Regions from separate parts of the Mesorhizobium sp. M7A.F.Ca.MR.148.00.0.0 genome, predicted to be linked through region 3. Evidence: predicted binding sites of a transcription regulator. Region 3 holds the regulator's gene; each other region holds the start of a gene.

Region 1 (3,274 bases), on a different contig from region 3:
GATCGGCCTGGATGTTCTGGGCGAGTTCCTGGAACACGGTGGAAGTGGTGCGGCCGCAGCCGGGGCAAGCGGCAACAATCGGCACGAACTGCCTGAACCCCATGGTTTGCAGCAATTCCTGCGACACCTGCACCTCGCGCGTGCGGTCGCCGTTCGGCTCCGGTGTCAGCGAGATGCGGATGGTGTCGCCGATGCCTTGCTGGAGCAGAATGCCCATGGCGGCCGACGAAGCGACGATGCCCTTCGAGCCCATGCCGGCTTCGGTCAGGCCGAGATGCAGCGCGTGGTTGGTTGGAGCGGGTGGCGAGTTCGGTATAGACGGCGATCAGGTCCTGCACGCCGCTGACCTTGGCCGACAGGATGATTTTTTCGCGGCCAAGGCCGATCTCTTCCGCCATCTCGGCCGACAGGATCGCCGACTGCACGATCGCCTCGCGCATCACCTCCTGCGCGGTCAGCGGAAAACCCTTGTCCTGGTTGTCGTCCATCAGCCGGGTCAAAAGCTCCTGGTCGAGCGAGCCCCAGTTGACACCGATGCGCACCGGCTTGTCATGCCTGATCGCCATCTCGACGATATCGGCGAACTGGCGGTCCTTCTTGTCCTTGAAGCCGACATTGCCCGGATTGATGCGGTATTTGGCCAGCGCCTCGGCGCAGGCCGGATGATCGGCCAAAAGCTTGTGGCCGATATAGTGGAAATCGCCGACCAGCGGCACGTTGATACCAAGCCGCTGAAGCCGCTCATGAATGCGCGGCACGGCGGCGGCACTCTCGTCGCGATCGACAGTGATGCGCACGATTTCCGAGCCGGCCCGGTGCAGTGCTGCGACCTGCGCAACCGTCTGGTCGATATCGGCCGTGTCGGTGTTGGTCATCGATTGGACGACAACGGGCGCGCCGCCGCCGACGACCACGCCGCCGACATCGACGCCGACCGACGTGCGGCGGGGGAAAGGAGAGGAAAAATATCCGGTCATGCCGGCAGCCTTTTGTCTCTGGAGCATCTTGTGTCCTGCATGGACGCACAACGACGCCCCGGGCCGATGCGCTGAGGTCCGGGCATGAGGTGGAGGAGCAAAGATGGCTTGTCAATGGCGACAGGTCGCCACTGGCCGGAATCGCCCGCCGCCGGCGACCAGAAACAACCGATGATCTGGCGAAACGGGCGACGGCCGAAGCGGAGATTGAGCCGGGTGCAAGTCCAGCTTCGGCTGACAGACCGGTGCTGGAAAATCAAAACCCTCCAAGCCGGCGGCGGGGCGCCGCCGGGAAAAGAGGCCGCGGATATTGGGCGGCTATGTCAGGAGGGCATCAATGCGTGGTCGGTTTGCCTCTTAGTTTTTCAATCTCGTCCTTGAGTGCCAGCTTGCGTCGCTTGAGATTCACGATTTCGAGGTCGTCGACCGATGGATGATTCATCGCGTCATCGATTTCACGTTCGATGTCGCCGTGTTTCCGCTGCAACTCATCAAGATGGGATGCAAGAGACATGATTGGTTCTCCCTTTCATGGTTTTCCTCGATTGCAACCGTCACGGCGCGTCCACCGCAGGTTCGCTTCTGTGACGGCACAATGACACTGTGCCACCATCCGGCCGCGATGTCGAATGATCCGTGGTAGCATTCCACGACACCTTGAAATGTGATATGGGCTGCACGCCGGTGACAAAACACCCGGTCCCGCCCAATCAGGCCCAGTTTTGGGCGCCGCAGACGTGCAGACGGTAGAGAATGTCCGATCAGGAACAGGCCGATATTCGCCTAGAATTTTCCCGCCTGAAGCAGGAACACGCCGATTTCGATGCGGCCATCAACGCGATGATCGCCATGGCCTGCGATCCGCTGCAGATCCAGCGCATGAAGAAGAAGAAGCTGTTCCTGAAGGACCGGCTGATGGCGCTGGAAGACAAGATCATTCCCGACATCATTGCGTGAGGTGGCGTTCGCTCGCTCGCGCTACCCGGCGATCGAAAGCTTCGCGGCACGATCACGCAGCAGGCCGATAAGTTCGCCGGTCCGCCCCTCGGATGTATCGATGGGGACCACCAGGCACATCGTCGCCTCGACCTTGCCCGGCGCTGAAAACACCGGCGCGGCAAGGCACTTGGTATAGGCATCGACAAGGCCCGAGGTGACGCAATAGCCGGTGATCCGCGCTTTTGCGATGTCGGCGACGAAATCGTCGAGCCGCAGTTTGCGCCCGTCGGGCAGCACGAGATCGTCGTCCGACACCATGCCTTCGATCTCAGCCTTCTCCAGCCCCGCCAGAAGCAGCCGCCCCGAGGCCGTCCAGGGCAGCGGTATCTGCAAGCCGGTGGCGGAACTGATGCGGAACGGCCTAGTGCCGGGACTCGCATGGACGATCGTATAGCGGCCGCTCTGCAGCATGCACAGTTCGGAAGTCTCGCCGGTCTCGCGCGACAGATTGTCGACCTCCTGGCGCCCCCGCCTCAACAGGTCGTTGCCCCGCACATAGTCCATTCCGTAGAGATAGAGCTTCTTGCCGAAATAGACGCGATTGCCGTCGCCCTCCATTTCCAGCAGTCCCGCATCGACCAGCGACCGCACCAGCGTATAGGTCGTCGAACGGGGCGCGTTCACGCCCTTGGCAAGGTCGCCAATGCCGATCGCGCGCTGGGTCGTGTGAAGAAACTCCAGAATCTCCAGCACCCGGTTGAGCCCCTTTTCACGGGAGCCCGAAATCTTCTCGCCGGCTGAAAGTGCCGAGGCATTGCCATCTTGCATTGTTGATTCCCGGTGTTAGTATCTGTCCTGTACAGGATACACACGTCTCTTGTAAGAGACAATCGCTTCGACGTCACTGACGCGTGTATTGCCTGTGCAAGGGGAACACAAACGAAAGGAGGTCGCCGTGAACGACACATCCGGAAGACGTGATTTTCTGAAATTGGGAATGGCGGGACTGGCCACGGCCGGCGTCGTGGGTGCGGCGGTAGCCGTCGATGCCCAGAAGGCCGCTGCTCAGGCAGCACCCGACAGCCTGCTGCGCACCGTGCTCGATCGCGGCAAGCTGATCGTCGGCACCGGCAGCACCAACGCGCCGTGGCACTTCGAGAACGATGCCGGCGAACTCGTCGGCATGGACATCACCATGGGGCGCATTCTTGCCAAGGGCCTTTTCGACGATCCGACCAAGGTCGAGTTCGTGATGCAGGATCCGGCACAGCGCATCCCCAACGTCACCACCAACAAGGTCGACATCACCATTCAGTTCATGACGATGAGCGCCCAGCGCTCGCAGCTGGTCAATTTTT
Region 2 (3,274 bases), on a different contig from region 3:
GGCCTTCGCCTTGCAGAACGCGCTCGACATCGTCTTGATCTCCAACAATCTCGGCGACGCCAAGAGCCTGATCACCCACCCGGCGACGACGACGCACAAGAATTTGAGCGATGAGGCGCGCGCCGAGCTCGGCATCGGGCCGGGCACGCTCAGACTTTCGGTTGGGCTGGAGGACACCGACGATCTGCTCGAGGACATCGCGCAGGCGCTGAAGGCCAGGTAGGAGGCTTCAGGCGCCGGACGGCGTCTCTTCCAGCTCGGCCGTCTTGGTGCCGATGGTCATCGCATTGCCGCGCCAGTCGACGGCGCCGCCGAGCCAGCCGCGTCCCCACATCGCCGGCAGGATCAGGTCGCGCGCCATGATCGCGGCGACCATGCGTGGCGACAGGTACCAGCCCTTGGACCAGGCCAGGGCGCACTCCGGAAGGTAGAAGGCCGCCAGTACGGCAATGGCGGTTGCCCAGAGGCTGAAACCGGCACTGGCTGCGGCAATCAGCGCAAGCACCAGCGGCACCACGGCGCCGGTCAGGATTTCGGGTGCGAAGAACAGCGGGAAAGTGACGCGGCGCAGGCGCGCCCAGCGGGCCTGACGCGACCAGATCTCGTCAAACGAGCGCCGGCCAAGCGGCTGCTCGAAGGGGGCGGCGACGAGATTGACGCGCAAGCCGAGGCTGTTCACCAGCTTGGTCGCGGCGGCGTCCTCGGCGATCTCGGCGGCCAGCGCGCGGATGCCGCCATTGGCGTCGAGCATCGGCTTGTTCCAGAGCATGCTCTTGCCCTGGGCAAAGCCAAGGCCGAGCGCCTCGCCGGCATATTGCCAGCGCGCCTGCAGCGTGTTGAGGAAAGCGCATTCGACCTCGGCCCAGAAGCCGGCAGGCCGGGAGCCGATCGGCGTCGAGCAGACAAGGCCGGTGCCGGGCCGCCAGGCAGCCATCAGGTGCTGGACGTAGTCTCTCGGCATCAGCACGTTGGAATCGGCCAGGACGACCCAGTCGTGCCGCGCCGCTTCCCAGCCCTTGACGCAATTGTTGAGTTTCGGATTGGCGCTGATGCGGTCGTCGCCGATAAGCAGCCGGGCTGGCACTTTCGGAAACCGGACGATCGTCCTGTTTATCAATTTGACCACCGGATCGTCGGCATGGGCAACGCAGAAAATCAACTCGTAGCGCGGCCAATCGAGCGAGAAGGCGCGTTCCAGCGTCTCCTGCGTGAACGGCTCGACGCCGCGCGACGGCACGACGATCGACACCGGCCGCGGCTTGGCGGCCGGCGGCCCAATGGTGTGGCGCCGTTTCAGACGCGAAGCGGCGAGCACGATGCTGGCGAGATTCGAGAGGATGAGGACAGTTGAAAGCGTGGCGGCTATGAGAGTGAGTTCCATCGAAATCCGGTCACTCCAGGAAAACCGGTCCGCAAGATGGCCGGTTTCAACAGTTCAGCAGAGCGCCCGAGTCGCGCATCACCAGTCCGCGCACACCATCATTGTCATATGTCACTTAAATGACATTCTTTGTCGGCACCTGCCCGCGAGGTCGGCCAGAGGAGGCTTCGGTCGGTTGACCTAACCGCACAGAGCGCCGAAAGTTCCGCTGGAACCGTTTTTTGGAGCCGCTTATGTATAGCGCCGTCACGCGCAACATCGAAGTGCAGGTCAGGCCATTCTATCTGGAGGACCGTTCGGATCCCTCGGAGAACCGCTATGTCTGGGGCTATCAAATAACGATCGACAATCAGTCGGACGACTTCGTGCAGCTTCTGTCGCGCTATTGGCATATCACCGACGGCACTGGCCGGGTCGAGGAAGTGCGCGGCCCCGGCGTCGTCGGCGACCAGCCCGAACTCAATCCCGGCGACAGCTACCAATACACGTCCGGTTGCCCGCTCTCGACACCATCCGGCATCATGGTCGGGCACTACACGATGCGCAACAAGCGGGGCGAGACATTCGACATCGCCATTCCGGCGTTTTCGCTGGACCTGCCGGGGACGCGGCGGACGGTGAATTGATTTCGCCTCACCGGCCGCTCCGCGGCCGGTGAGGCGTGGTTTTCTCTCTACTGCGCCGCGAATTCCGCCGGGTCGAAGTCATATTGCTTCGAGCAGAATTCGCAGGCGACGTGGATGCCGCCGTCCTCTGTACTGTCCTTGATCTCCTGCGCGGAAAAACCCTCGAGGATGCCGTGGATCTTGTCCCTGGAGCACGAGCACTGGTCGGCGACCGGGACGCCGCCGAAGACGCGCACGCCATGCTCGTGGAACAGCCTGTAAAGCAGCCGCTCGGCACCGATTGTCGGGTCGATCAGTTCGGTCGGCTCGATCGTGCCGAGCAGCGCCAGCAACTCCTGCCAGGAATTGTCCACCGGGTCGTGGATCTCCTCGCGCGGATCGCCATCGCCACCCGGCAGGTCCGGGACGCGCATGCGCTCGGGCGACTGCGGCAGGAACTGCGCCAGGATACCACCGGCGCGCCACTGCTCGCGGGCGCCGCCGGGACCGGGCGTCAAAAGCTTGGCCACCGACAGCCTGAGATCGGTCGGGATCTGCTCCGACTGGCGGAAATAGGTGCGTGCCGCATCTTCCAGCGTCTCGCCATCGAGCTGGACGATGCCTTGATAGCGCTGCGTATGAGCGCCCTGGTCGATGGTCAGCGCCAGCACGCCGCTGCCGAGCAGGGTCTGCTGCGAGGTTTCGCCGGCCGCGACCAGCGCTTCCAGCCGGTCGGCATCGAAACGCGCATAGGCGCGCAATGCCGAGGGCGTGGAAAAATCCGCGACCAGCATGTCGACAGGCCCGTCGGTGCGGGTTTGCAGGATGAATTTGCCCTCGAACTTCAGCGAAGTGCCGAGCAGCACGGTCAGCACACAGGCCTCCGCCAGCAGGCGGGCGACCGGTTCGGGATAATCGTGGCGGCTGAGGATGGCGTCCAGCATCGGCCCGAGTTGGACCGTGCGGCCTCGCACATCGAGAGGGCCGACCTCGAACGGCACGACGTGATCGTCGCCGGCATAGCCGAATTCGCCGAGTTTGGGGTGATGTTCAGTCACTTGATAGGTTTCCAACATGACAAAGCTCCAGGGCGCGGCCATGCCGCCCTCCGGGGCGCATGCGTCGAAACGCGCTTGATTTGCGTGATGCGGCGCAAATAGGCATCACACCCCCGCAGATCAAGCTCCCGGGGATCAAGCGCCGAGACACTTCAAGCGCCGAGACACCAGGCAAGCACGGCCTTCTGGGCATGGAGCCGGTTCTCGGCCTCGTCGAAGACCACCGAATG
Region 3 (3,274 bases):
GAGGCTCTATTTTTTCGAGCCTCGAAAAAATACTGGGCCAACGCCCGAACGCTGTCAACATCGATTCTGATGGATTTTGATGTCACTTCGAGTTTTTTTCGAGTCTCGGAATAAATAAATGACACGGCCTGCAGCTTCTGCCAGTATTTACCGGCGTCACCGACAGCGTTCCATGGGCAGGAGGAACCGCGGCGGCCGGGAGGATATGAAAGAACATGTCGGTCGGAATCCGCCACGACGATCTGCGCCGCCGCAACCGCGCCATGGTGATCGCGGCAGTGCGCCGCGCCGGACAGCCGTCGCGAACCGAGATCGCCGCGACCACAAGCCTCAGCCATTCGACCATCTCGGCGATTTCATCCGACCTGATCGTCGAAGGCATCCTGACCGAAAGCAAGCCGAGCGAGGCCGGCTCGCTCAAACGCGGCCGGCCGCAGGTCGGCCTCAGTCTCAATCCGGAAGCGGCCGCGGTAATGACCGTGGTGCTGTCGCTGAACTTCCTCTCCGTCGCCGTCATCGACTATGCCGGCCAGGTAATATCCGAGGAACAGCGCCGGCTGGACACGCTGACGATGTCGCGCGAGTCGCTGATCGGGGAATGCACGGCCATCGTGCGGCGCCGCCTGGCAGATCCCGACCTGGACGTGCGCAGCATCGCCCGCATCGCGCTGGCCATCCAGGGCATCACCGACACCCGTGCCCGCGCCATGCTGTGGTCGCCGATCACGCCGCACACCGACATCGCCTTCGCTGACATATTCGAAGACGAGTTCGGCATCCCTGCCATAATGGAGAACGACTGCAACATGATGGCGGTGGCGCTGCGCTGGCGCGACCCCGATCGTTACCGCGACGATTTCATCGCTATCCTTTTGTCGCACGGCATCGGCATGGGACTGGTGCTGAAGGGCGAATTGTTCACCGGCACCCATTCTTCGGGCGGCGAATTCGGCCACATGATCCATCGGCCGAACGGCGCGCTATGTCGCTGCGGACGGCGCGGCTGCGTCGAAGCCTATGCGGGCAATTACGCCATATGGCGCAACGCCAGGCAGATGGGCGAGGATGCAGAACCCGTTGCCGATGTCAGCGACGCCGACATGCGCGCCCTGGCTGCCGCGGCCCGCGAAGGTGACGGACCCGAACGGGAAGCCTATCGCAAGGCCGGCGAAGCGCTCGGCTACGGCCTCGGCAGCCTGTTCGCGCTGATCGATCCGGCGCCGGTCGCCATGGTCGGTGTCAGCGCCGCCGCCTTCGACCTGATCGAGCCGGCATTGCGGCAAGCGATTGCCCAGACCGCCGGCGGCCAGCATTCCAAATCGATTTCCTTCGACACCGAGCCGAACGAACTGCCGCTGATCCGCGAAGGCTGCGCCATGCGGGCGCTGATCTTCGTCGATCAGGAGATTTTTGCGCCGGGCGTGCAGGCGAGATCCGGTTTCGGCGGCAAGAACGTGGCGTGAGTTCAAACGAGGGAGTTCAGTCCTCTCGGATGGCGTATCCGGCCCCACGGATCGTGCGGATGACATCAGGCATACGGCCATTGTTGACCGCCTTGCGCAGCCGGCCGACATGCACGTCGACTGTGCGCTCGTCGATGTAGATCGTCTCGCCCCAGACATTGTCGAGCAGCTGGCTGCGCGAGAACACGCGGCCTGGATGGCGCATCATGAATTCGAGCAGGCGGAATTCCGTCGGCCCAAGCCGGATCTCGCTCTTCTTGCGATAGACACGGTGCGACTCGCGATCGAGCACGATATCGCCGACCTTTAGCACGCTGGACAGCACTTCCGGCTTGGCCCGGCGCAGCAGCGCCTTGACCCTGGCCATGAACTCCGGCGTCGAGAAGGGCTTGACCAGATAGTCGTCGGCGCCGGTCGACAGGCCGCGCACGCGGTCGCTTTCCTCGCCTCGCGCGGTCAGCATGATGATCGGCAGCCGCTCGGTCTCGGGACGCATTCGCAGGCGCCGGCAGAGTTCGATGCCCGAAACCGCAGGCACCATCCAGTCGAGCACCAGAAGATCGGGAACGTTCTCCTGCAGCCGGATTTCGGCCTCATCGCCGCGCGTCACCACCTCGACCTGGTAACCTTCGGATTCAAGATTGTAGCGGAGCAGCACGCCTAGCGGCTCCTCATCCTCCACCACCATGATGCGTGGTGCGATCATCGGCTGGTCACCCCTGTTATGCCGCTGGCGCGGACATTGCCGTCTCGTCCTGCTTCGGACGATTGGCTGGCAGCTGCGTGCCGGTCAAAACATAGTAGGCATTTTCGGCGATGTTGGTCACGTGGTCGCCGATCCGCTCGAGGTTCTTGGCGCAAAACAACAGGTGCGTGCACGCCGTGATGTTGCGGGGATCTTCCATCATGTAGGTCAGCAGCTCGCGGAACACCGAGGTGTATTTGACGTCGATGCGTTCATCATTGTTTCTGAGCGTGGCAAGCGCAGCCGCGTCAGCGGCGGCATACTCGTCGACGACCCCCTGCACCTGGATCAGCACCAGCTGCGCCATCGCGTCGATCGAATGCGAAAGGTCGTGCGGCGTAACGCTCAGCCCGACAGTGCCGACGCGCTTGGCGATGTTCTTGGCAAGGTCACCGATGCGCTCGAGGTCGCCGGCCATGCGGATCGAACCGACCACCGCACGCAGGTCGTTGGCCATTGGCTGGCGCTTGGCGATCAGCGTGATGGCGCGATCGTCCAGCTCGCGCTGGCGCGCATCCATGATGGCATCATCGGAAACCACGCGCTGCGCCAGCGCATTGTCCGAATTGAGCAAAGCCTTGGTCGAGCCACTGACCATCGAGCGGGCGAGATCGCCCATGTCGCGGATCAGCTGGCTGATCTGCTCCAGATCCTCATCGAAAGATGCAACGGTATGTTCACCCATGATCTTCGTCCCTCATATGCCTGAGCTCAGCCGAACCGGCCGGTGATGTAGTCCTGGGTGCGTTTGTCGTCGGGGGTGGTGAACATCTTGTCGGTGGCGCCCTCCTCGACCAGATAGCCTAGATGGAACATCGCGGTGCGCTGCGACACGCGCGCTGCCTGCTGCATCGAATGGGTGACGATGACGATCGTATAGTTTTGGCGCAGTTCGTCGATCAGTTCCTCGACGCGAGCAGTGGCGATCGGGTCGAGCGCCGAACACGGTTCGTCCATCAGGATCACCTCGGGTGACACGGCGATGGCGCGTGCAATGCACAGACGCTGCTGCTGGCCACCGGAAAGACCCGTGCCAGGTTCCTGCAAACGGTCCTTCACCTCGTTC

Evidence for each region. The regulator PhoB, encoded in region 3, activates phosphate uptake and scavenging genes when phosphate is short. The targets are predictions, from matches to a motif close to TGTCATNNANCTGTCAT.
Region 1: EOB49_RS23765 (YdcH family protein) is a predicted target of PhoB. The motif match lies at 1,562-1,578, and genes of this name have one in related genera.
Region 2: EOB49_RS16585 (ceramide glucosyltransferase) is a predicted target of PhoB. The motif match lies at 1,490-1,506, and genes of this name have one in related genera.

What each region holds. Positions count from the first base shown of each region.
Region 1 is NZ_RZTB01000080.1:8,502-11,775, forward strand. It holds partial or broken gene ispG (flavodoxin-dependent (E)-4-hydroxy-3-methylbut-2-enyl-diphosphate synthase) at 1-977, opposite strand, end outside; gene EOB49_RS23765 (YdcH family protein) at 1,312-1,491, opposite strand; gene EOB49_RS23770 (DUF465 domain-containing protein) at 1,731-1,934, shown strand; gene EOB49_RS23775 (IclR family transcriptional regulator) at 1,956-2,744, opposite strand; gene EOB49_RS23780 (transporter substrate-binding domain-containing protein) at 2,872-3,274, shown strand, end outside.
Region 2 is NZ_RZTB01000039.1:3,248-6,521, forward strand. It holds gene EOB49_RS16580 (O-succinylhomoserine sulfhydrylase) at 1-223, shown strand, start outside; gene EOB49_RS16585 (ceramide glucosyltransferase) at 230-1,381, opposite strand; gene apaG (Co2+/Mg2+ efflux protein ApaG) at 1,615-2,007, shown strand; gene EOB49_RS16595 (Hsp33 family molecular chaperone) at 2,055-3,086, opposite strand; gene argF (ornithine carbamoyltransferase) at 3,197-3,274, opposite strand, start outside.
Region 3 is NZ_RZTB01000030.1:40,118-43,391, reverse strand. It holds gene EOB49_RS14460 (ROK family protein) at 216-1,463, shown strand; gene phoB (phosphate regulon transcriptional regulator PhoB) at 1,480-2,169, opposite strand; gene phoU (phosphate signaling complex protein PhoU) at 2,186-2,893, opposite strand; gene pstB (phosphate ABC transporter ATP-binding protein PstB) at 2,920-3,274, opposite strand, start outside.